2 regions of the Halomonas sp. JS92-SW72 genome follow, and region 2 is predicted to be linked to the other one. Evidence: predicted binding sites of a transcription regulator. Region 2 holds the regulator's gene; the other holds the start of a gene.

Region 1 (4,753 bases), 920 kb from region 2:
GCTGGGCCTGCTCTGCCTGCTGGCCCTGGTCACCCTGGTCTGGCGCCACCTGGGCGCCATGCCGACCACGGCGCTGGTGATGCACCAGGGGGTGCTGTGGCTGGTGCTGCTGATGGTGTTCATGGGCGGGCGGGTGCTGGCGCCGGCGGTGAACGGCCACCTGATGGCGAACCGGCGCCAGGTCGGGGCGGGGGTCCAGCCGCGCCTAGAGGCGGCGCTGATCGTGCTGCTCGGGGTGACGCCGCTGCTGATGCTGTGGCCGCCGCTGAGGCCACTGGCAGCGGGGCTGGTGCTGGCGGCCGGGCTGCTGGTGCTGTGGCGGCTATGGCGCTGGCGGCCCTGGGCCTGCCGCGGGCGACCCGACCTGCTGGGGCTCATGGTGGGCTACGCCTGGCTGGGGGTGGGCCTCTTGCTGCTGGCCCGGGCCTGGTGGCAGCAGCCCCACGCCAGCGCCACCCTGCACGCCTTCACCATCGGGGCGCTCGGCACCCTGGCCTCCGGCATCATGCTGCGCCAGGCGATCCTGCGCGCCAAGGCGCGCCCCGAGGCGGAGGCGCTGCTGCTGCCCCTGGCGCTGCTCTTCTCCCTGGCCGCGCTGCTGCGCCTGCTGGCGCTGGATGCCGGCCAGCACTGGCTGGCCCTGCTGTGGAGCTCCGCCGCGCTCTGGAGCCTGGCCTGGGGGCTTGCCGCCTGGCGCCTGCTCCACTGGTGCCGCCGCACGGTACGTCGCAGCAACGCGCGTGCAAGGGCCGATAGCGAGGGGCGCCGGGGGCAAGCCGAAGAGGAGGTCCTGCGCCAGGGGTGAGGAGCACTGCTCCGAACGGGCTGGCCATGGATGGTCAGCACCGGTCCTGCGAGCGAAGCAGGACGTGAGAGCGAAGCAGGGCGTCGGTAGCGTACAGGGAGGTATTCACAGCGCCTCCGGAAGGCCGGCCCCGCTCGCAGGCTTGGCGACGGATCAGCCCCGAGTGAATCTCAGGTGATGGAGGCTTGATCCAGGTCAGCTACCTCGAGAAGGGTACCGACGCGTCGGGCCCTGAATGGCATACTCTGCCCCATACGGCGGCGCCGCGGTGCCGTCCCCGGTTGAAGAGGCTGTTTCCAGATGCAAGACGACCTGCTGTTCGATCGCCCCCTGGTGGAGAAGTACGACCGCCCGGGGCCGCGCTATACCTCCTACCCCACGGCGCCGCAGTTCCATGCGGCCTTCGCCGAGGACGACTACCGCGCCGCCGCCGAGCGCAGCAACCGGGCCGAGACGCCCAAGCCGCTGTCGGTCTATGTGCATATCCCGTTCTGCAAGAGCCTCTGCTACTACTGCGCCTGCAACAAGATCATCACCCACAACACCGAGCGGGCCGCCGAGTACCTCGAGTGGCTCAAGCAGGAGATCCGCGTGCAGGGCGCGCTGTTCGACGAGTCGCGGCGCATGACCCAGCTGCACCTGGGCGGTGGCACCCCGACCTACCTGAGCAACGCCCAGCTCGGCGAGCTGATGGCGGCGCTGGACGAGGCCTTCCACTTCGCCCCGCCCGCCGAGCGCGAGTTCTCCCTGGAGGTGGACCCGCGTACCGTGACGCCCGAGCAGATCCTCGAGCTCCACGACCTGGGCTTCAACCGGCTGAGCTTCGGGGTGCAGGACTTCGATCGTGGCGTCCAGGAGGCGGTGAACCGCCTGCAGAGCGAGGAGCAGGTGGTGGAGCTGGTCCAGGCGGCCCGCGACGCCGGCTTCCAGTCGGTGAGCGTCGACCTGATCTACGGCCTGCCGCGCCAGACCGTGGCCAGCTTCGATGCCACCCTGACCAAGATCATCGCCCTGCAGCCGGACCGCATCGCCAGCTACAGCTATGCCCACCTGCCCCAGCTGTTCAAGGCCCAGCGCCTGATCCGCCCCGAGGATATGCCGCCGCCGGAGCGCAAGCTGGAGCTGCTCGAGCTGACCATCCGCCGCCTCACCGCCGCCGGCTACGTCTACATCGGCATGGACCACTTCGCCCTGCCCGACGACGAGCTCTCCCTGGCCCGCGAGAACGGCACCCTGCAGCGCAACTTCCAGGGCTACTCCACCCACGCCGACTGCGACATGATCGCCCTGGGCATCACCTCCATCGGCAAGGTGGGCGACACCTACAGCCAGAACGTCAAGGAGACCGCCCAGTATCAGCATCGCCTGGAGGAAGGGCGCCTGCCGGTGTTCCGCGGCTACCGCCTCAACGCCGATGACCGCCTGCGCCGCGACGTGATCAACGCCCTGATGTGCCACAACCGCATCGACTTCGCCACCATCGAGGCCGCCCACGGCATCGTCTTCCGCGACTACTTCGCCGACGCCCTGGCGCAGCTGCAGGAGATGGCCGACGACGGCCTGCTGGCGATCCGCGAGGGTGAGATCGAGGTGCTGCCCGCCGGACGGCTGATGATGCGCAATGCCGCCATGGCCTTCGACGCCTATCTCAAGCCCGAAGAGAACCGCTACTCGCGCACCGTCTGAGCGAGTCGGCGCAGCCGGCCGGCGCGCCGTCTCCCGCCCCTGGCCGCGCCACGCCGCGGCTCTTCCGCTGTCAAATGAAAATGGGTCATGATGTCGCCTCGCCTGCACCAGATATGGGGCTTGCCGAGGCGATATGGTCTATATATGGTAGGCGGGCCGCGGGTGATCGAGGGCTGTCCGGCGACATGATGCATGTCAGTGCAGCCCGGGGAGCAGCGGCCTAGGATGAACGGTTCGGCGGCCTCGGCCGCGTGGTTATCCTCAGGAGAGCTGTCATGTCCCTGCCGTTGTTGCCTTTACCGTTACAGGCCCTGCCGCGCCTTCCCGCACCCGCCCGCCTGATTCGCGCCGTCGATCCGCGCGTGCCGGTCGGCGTCAAGCGCCGCCTGGTGGAACCGCTGCTCAACCGCACCTTCGCCGAGCCCCTGGCCGAGGGGGAATTCGACGCCCTCGAGGGGCGCCGCATCACCCTGGCCATCGAGGATCTCGGCGTGGCGTTGACCCTGACCCTCGAGAACGAGCGCCTCAGGGTCTGTACCGAGCCCGGCGAGGCCTCTATCCGCGGCGGCTGGCGCGAGTTTCTTTGCCTGGCCACCCGCCGCGAGGACCCCGACGCCCTGTTCTTCCAGCGCCGGCTGCTGATCGAGGGCGACACCGAGCTCGGCCTGATGGTCAAGAACCTCCTCGACGGTCGCGAGGAGGGGCTGGCCCAGGGGCCTTTCGGTGAACTGCTGGTCCGCCTGGAGCGGCTGGCGAGACGCACGACCTGACCCTTTTCCGATAAACCGACTTTCTTCCGGAGCCATCCGCATGAGCACTTCCACCAAGGCCGTGAAGTCATCCAGCGAGGTCCCCCTGCAGGGGCCGTCCCGCGACATCTGGGACGCCAAGTACCGCCTCAAGGATCGCCACGGCAAGCCCGTGGACAAGGACGTGGGCGCCACCTGGGAGCGGGTGGCCCGGGCCCTGGCCGCGGTGGAGGGTGAACGTGCCGATGAGTGGCTGCCGAAGTTCCGCTGGGCGCTGGAGAACGGTGCCATCCCGGCCGGGCGGATCATGTCCAACGCCGGCGCCGAGGCCTACAAGCCGGCGGTGAGCCTGATCAACTGCACGGTGTCCCGCACCATCCGCGACTCCATGCACGACATCCTCGACTCCGTGGTGGATGCCGGCATGACCCTCAAGGCGGGCTGCGGCATCGGCTACGACTTCTCCACCCTGCGCCACAAGGGCGCCTTCGTGTTCGGTGCCGGGGCCGGCACCAACGGCCCCCTGGCGTTCATGGATATCTACGACAAGATGTGCTTCACGGTGGCCTCCGCCGGCGGGCGCCGCGGCGCCCAGATGGGCACCTTCGACGTCGGCCACCCCGATGTGCGCCAGTTCATCGAGGCCAAGCGCGAGGCGGGCCGCCTGCGCCAGTTCAACCTGAGCCTGCTGATCACCGACGAGTTCATGGAAGCGGTGAAGAACGACACCGACTGGCCGCTGGCCTTCCCGCTGCACGCCGGCGAGAAGGACGACGTCGACGAGAGCGAGCTGCTCTACCGCGACTGGCCGGTGATCGAGGAGGGCTACTCCGTCGACGCCGAGGGCCGCGTGGCCTGCCGCATCGTCGAGGTGATCAAGGCGCGCGAGCTGTGGGACACCATCATGCGTTCCACCTACGACTTCGCCGAGCCGGGCTTCATCCTGATCGACCAGGTCAACCGGATGAACAACAACTGGTTCTGCGAGGAGATCCGCGCCACCAACCCCTGCGGCGAGCAGCCGCTGCCCCCGGAGGGCGCCTGCCTGCTGGGCTCGGTCAACCTGACCCGTTTCGTCATCGACCCCTTCGGCAAGAAGCCGCGCTTCGACTGGGAGCGCTACCGCCAGGTAGTGGCGATCTTCACCCGCATGCTCGACAACGTGGTCGAGATCAGCGGCCTGCCGCTTCCCGGCCAGCGCCGCGAGATCGAGGCCAAGCGCCGCCATGGCATGGGCTTCTTGGGTCTGGGCTCCACCCTGACCATGCTCAAGATCCCCTACGGCTCGCCGGAGTCGCTGGCCTTCACCGAGGAGGTGAGCCGCAACCTGGCCGTGGAGGGCTGGAAGCAGGCGCTCGAGCTCTCCCGGGAGAAGGGCATGGCCCCGGCGCTGGCCGAGGACTACGAGATCACCCCGAAGATGATGCGCGAGCGTCCCGAGCTCAAGAAGGACGGCTACGAGGTCGGCGACAAGGTGCCGGGACGCATCCTGCACGCCCGCTACAGCCGCTAC
Region 2 (4,753 bases):
CGCGCCTGTCACGCATCGCCGAGGCGGTCGAGATCAGCCGCGCCACCCGCCGGGTGATGCGCCAGAACATGATCTGGTCGGTGTGCTACAACTTCACCGCCATGCCCATCGCCGCCGTGGGGCTGGTGCCCCCCTGGCTGGCCGCCATGGGCATGTCGGCCAGCTCCCTGGTGGTGGTGGGCAACGCCCTGCGCCTCAACCGTTTCCACAGCCGCGCCATGCCCTCCGCCCCGCTGCCGACGCCATCCCCTGAACCGAGCCGGGTGACCCCATGAGCATTCTCTATCTGCTGATCCCACTGTCGCTGACCCTGCTGGGTCTGGCCGTCTGGGCCTTCTTCTGGGCGGTCAAGCACGACCAGTTCGAGGATCTGGAGGGCCCCGCCCATCGCATCCTCTTCGACGAGGACGAGAACGACCTCCCCCCCGAGGAGCGCCAGCGCCGCCGCGAGGCCCGCGAGCGCGCCGCGCAGGAGCGTCGCGACGCCGACCCGGAGCCCTGATGGATCCCACCGGACTCGGCCTACCGCCCCTCGTAGCGGCCTTCGTCTTCGGCCTGCTGGGAGGTGCCCACTGCATCGGCATGTGCGGCGGCATCATGAGTGCCCTGACCTTCGCCGTGCCCCCCAGCATGCGTTCCCCTGCCCGCCTCGCGGGCCTGCTGCTGGGCTACAACCTGGGGCGCATGGTGAGCTACATGGTGGCCGGCGCCCTGGTCGCCGCCCTCGGCACCCTGCTCAGCCTCACCCCCGGCATGCGCATCGCCCTGCAGGGCCTTGCCGCCGTCATGCTGATCCTGATGGCACTCTATATCGCCGACTGGTGGAAGGGGCTGCTGCGGGTCGAGGCGCTCGGCAGGCGCCTGTGGCGCCACCTGGAGCCGGTGGGCCGGCGGCTGATGCCGGTGGTGAGGGTGCCCCAGGCCGTGGCGCTCGGCGCGGTATGGGGCTGGCTGCCCTGCGGGCTGGTCTACTCGATGCTGGCCTGGAGCCTGGCCATGGCCGACCCGCTCAAGGGGGCCGCCCTGATGGGCGCCTTCGGCCTCGGCACCCTGCCGGCGCTGCTCGCCACCGGCCTGGCGGCGCACCAGTTGGGGGGGCTGATTCGTCACCGGGCCACCCGCAGCATCGCCGCGCTGTCGATCATCGCCTTCGCCCTGTGGCAGCTGTGGCTGATGCTGCCCGCTCAGGGTCACGGCTGATTCGGCACTATTCCACGCCGGATTGACGCAGCTCAACGCCGCCGGCGCCAAGCCGCCCTAGCATGGAGAGCACATCCATAGCCGGGAGCGCCGTCATGCCCGTTCAGGCGAAACGCAACGATCGCGCCGGGCCATCCTGGACTGCCGGAAGCAGGCCCTCGATGCAGTACCATGACCACGACGGATCGCACTATCTGACCTACCCCGACGCCGCCCGCCTGGCGACGGGGGACGGCCCCGCGGCGCTGACCCGGGCCCTGGTCGAGCGCTCCCCCGATGCGCCGCTGGCGCTGCACGTGCGCCTGCCCTTCTGCCGGCAGGCGTGCCGCTTCTGCGCCTCCCAGCGGGTGCCCTCACGGGACAGCCGCCAGGCCGAGCCCTACCTCACGCGGCTCGACCGCGAGATGGTGCTGGTGAGCCGACTGCTGGGCCGCCTCCCGGCCGTGCAACGCCTGCACTGGGGTGGCGGCGCCCCCGCCTTCCTCTCCCTGGACCAGATGGGCGACCTGTTCGACCGCCTCGACGCCCGCTTCGGGCTGTCCGGCGCCCGGGGTCGCGACTTCAGCATCGAGATCGACCCCCGCGAGGCCGATGTCTTCACCCTGCGCCACCTGCAGGCGCTGGGCTTCAACCGCCTGAGCCTCGGCGTCCAGGAGCTCGACCTGCGCGTCCAGAAGGCGATCAACCGGGTCCAACCCCGGGTGCTGACCGAGTCCCTGGTGGACGAGGCCGAACGCCTCGGCTTCCACTCCCTCAACCTGGACCTGATCGTGGGCCTGCCGCTGCAGACCCCCCACGGCTTCGGGGAGACCCTCGAGCAGGTGATCGCCATGACCCCGGCGCGCATCACCCTGCGCCGCTACGCCCACCTGCCGGAGCGCTACCGTCCCCAGCGCGAGATCGACGCCGAGGACTTGCCCGACACCGCCACCCGCCTGGCGATCCTCGAGGCGGCTCGCGAGCGGCTGGATGACGCCGGCTACGTGCACATCGGGCTCGGCCAGTTTGCCCGCCCCGATGACAGCCTGGCCCAGGCCCTGGGGGAGGGCCGCCTGGCCCGCGATCTGCAGGGCTACACCCACTACCCGCCCGGCGACCAGCTCGGCCTCGGGGTCGCCGCCCTCAGCCGGGTCGGCGATACCCTGGCCCGCAACGCCCTGAGCCTGGCCGACTACGAGACGGCGCTGGACGCCAGCCAGCTGCCCGCCAGCGCCGCCTACCGGCTGGACGCGGCCGAACGCCTGCGCCGGGATGCCATCGAGACGCTCGCCTGTCGCCGCGAGCTGGACCTGGCCGCACTCTCGCAGGCCCATGGGCTCGACGCCGGCGCGGCCCTGGCCGGTGCCCTCGAGCGCCTCGCCCCCTTCTGCCGGGCGGGGCTGCTCGAGCGCCACGGCGAGCGCCTGCGGGTAACCCCCGACGGGCTCTGGGGCCTGACCCACCTGCTCGCCGCCTTCGACCCCGAGGCCACCCCGGTGGCGTGAGCCGGGCCGGACGGGCCTACCTCCTTGGAGGTGGTTTGCCCTGTCCGAAGTTTCCTCCATAATGGTCGACATGATCATGATCAAGGAGGGGGCGGCCATGCCCGATAGCCTGACCGGAAGGCGGCGCTCTGTACTGCACGAGACTCGCTGCCAGACCTGCAGCCTGAGTTCGCTCTGCCTGCCGCTGGCCCTCGAGGTTCAGGACATGGACCAGTTCGACGCCATCATCCGCCGGCGCGCGCCCCTCAAGAAGGGCGAGACCCTGTTCCGCCAGGACAGCCCCTTCACCAGCGTCTATGCGGTGCGCTCGGGCAGCCTCAAGCAGGTGACCACCGAGGGCAGCGGCGACGACCAGCTGACCAACTTCTACCTGCCCAGCGAGCTGGTGGGGCTGGACGGCATCGACGAGGAGCAGTATCCCGGCACCGTGGTGGCCCTGGAGACCACCACCGTGTGCGAGATCCCCTTCGATCGCCTGGACCAGCTGTCGGAGTCCCTCCCCGAACTGCGCGGCCAGCTCTATCGCAGCATGAGCAAGGAGCTGCGCGACGACCGCCGCATGATGCGCCTGCTCTCTCGCAAGACCGCCGACCAGCGCCTGGCCAGCTTCTTCACCAGCCTCTCCGACCGCTTCCGCCGGCGCGGCTACTCCCCCTACAGCTTCCGGCTCTCCATGTCCCGGGCCGATATCGGCAACTACCTCGGCCTGGCGGTGGAGACCGTCAGCCGCATCCTCGGCCGCTTCCAGAGCCAGGGCCTGGTGGAGGTCTCGGGCCGCGAGGTGCATATCCTCGACCTGGAGTCGCTGATCCAGGTCGCCGAGGAGGAAGGGGCCAAGTAGCACCGGGCCGCCTGGCCTCCCCCCTGACGCAGAAACCCCCATCGGGCGAGTGCCCGATGGGGGTTTCTGGTTTTCGAGCCATGAGTTCCCGAGCCCTGGCGCCGGCGCCAGGGCTACTCGTTCAGCAGTTCGATGCGGCTGGCCTGCCGCCGCGCCTGTGTCTCCTCGAGCCCGGCGAAGTCGAACAGCTCGCGGTCGGCCAGCTGCGACGGCGCCACGTTGGTCACCGCCTTGAACATGCTCTCCAGGCGCCCGGGGTGCTTCTTCTCCCATTCGGCGAGCATCTCCTTGACCACCTGGCGCTGCAGGTTGGGCTGGGAACCGCACAGGTTGCAGGGGATGATCGGGAACGCCATCAGCCGGGCAAACTCGGCGATATCCGCCTCGCGGCAGTAGGCCAGCGGGCGGATCAGGATGTTCTTGCCGTCGTCGGAGAGCAGCTTGGGGGGCATGGCCTTGAGGCTGCCGCCGAAGAAGAGGTTGAGGAACAGCGTCTCGAGGATGTCCTCGCGATGGTGGCCCAGGGCGATCTTGGTGGCGCCGATCTCCTCGGCGAAGCCGTAGAGGGAGCCGCGGCGCAGCCGCGAGCAGAGCGCGCAGGTGGTCTTGCCTTCCGGCGTCTTCTCCTTGACCACCGAGTAGGTGTCGCGCTCGAGGATATGGTACTCGACGCCGATGGACTCGAGGTACTCGGGCAGCACCTGCTCGGGGAAACCGGGCTGCTTCTGGTCGAGGTTGACCGCCACCAGCGAGAAGTCGATCGGGGCGTTGCGCTGCAGGCTGCGCAGGATCGAGAGCAGGGTGTAGCTGTCCTTGCCGCCGGAGAGGCAGACCATCACCCGGTCGCCCTCGTGGATCATGCCGTAGTCGATGATGGCGTTGCCGACCTGGCGGCGCAGGCGCTTCTGGAGCTTGTTGAACTCGCGCCTGCCCCGGGCATCCAGGGCATCGAGGAGCGGCGAGGGGGCCTCCTGCTGCGGGGAGCCCCCCGCGGCGGGGGCCTCGGCGTCGGTGTCGCGGGGGTCGAAGATCACGGCGTCTTGCATGTCGGTCGGCGCTGCCAGTGCGGGCAAAAATGACGGGCGCCCATCCTACCATCGCCGGCGACGTCAGGCGACGCCGTCACGCCTCAGGCGTCGCCCCGCAGGGCGCTGGTCTCGCGCTCCAGGCGCAGGAAGATCAGCGCCGTGGTCACCGCATCCCCCAGCGCCGTATGGCGCCCCATCAC

The links. The regulator FNR, encoded in region 2, switches genes on or off when oxygen is low (the NO sensors DNR and NnrR bind a similar motif). The targets are predictions, from matches to a motif close to TTGATNTANATCAA.
Region 1: hemN (oxygen-independent coproporphyrinogen III oxidase) is a predicted target of FNR. The motif match lies at 991-1,004, and genes of this name have one in related genera.

The regions. Positions count from the first base shown of each region.
Region 1 covers NZ_CP032147.1:1,141,915-1,146,667, forward strand. The annotation lists gene D1793_RS05475 (NnrS family protein) at 1-805, shown strand, start outside; gene hemN (oxygen-independent coproporphyrinogen III oxidase) at 1,106-2,491, shown strand; gene D1793_RS05485 (SCP2 sterol-binding domain-containing protein) at 2,767-3,261, shown strand; gene D1793_RS05490 (adenosylcobalamin-dependent ribonucleoside-diphosphate reductase) at 3,302-4,753, shown strand, end outside.
Region 2 covers NZ_CP032147.1:2,063,312-2,068,064, forward strand. The annotation lists gene D1793_RS09685 (heavy metal translocating P-type ATPase) at 1-275, shown strand, start outside; gene ccoS (cbb3-type cytochrome oxidase assembly protein CcoS) at 272-502, shown strand; gene D1793_RS09695 (sulfite exporter TauE/SafE family protein) at 502-1,200, shown strand; gene hemN (oxygen-independent coproporphyrinogen III oxidase) at 1,362-2,684, shown strand; gene fnr (fumarate/nitrate reduction transcriptional regulator Fnr) at 2,782-3,525, shown strand; gene ttcA (tRNA 2-thiocytidine(32) synthetase TtcA) at 3,639-4,571, opposite strand; gene D1793_RS09715 (3'-5' exonuclease) at 4,655-4,753, opposite strand, start outside.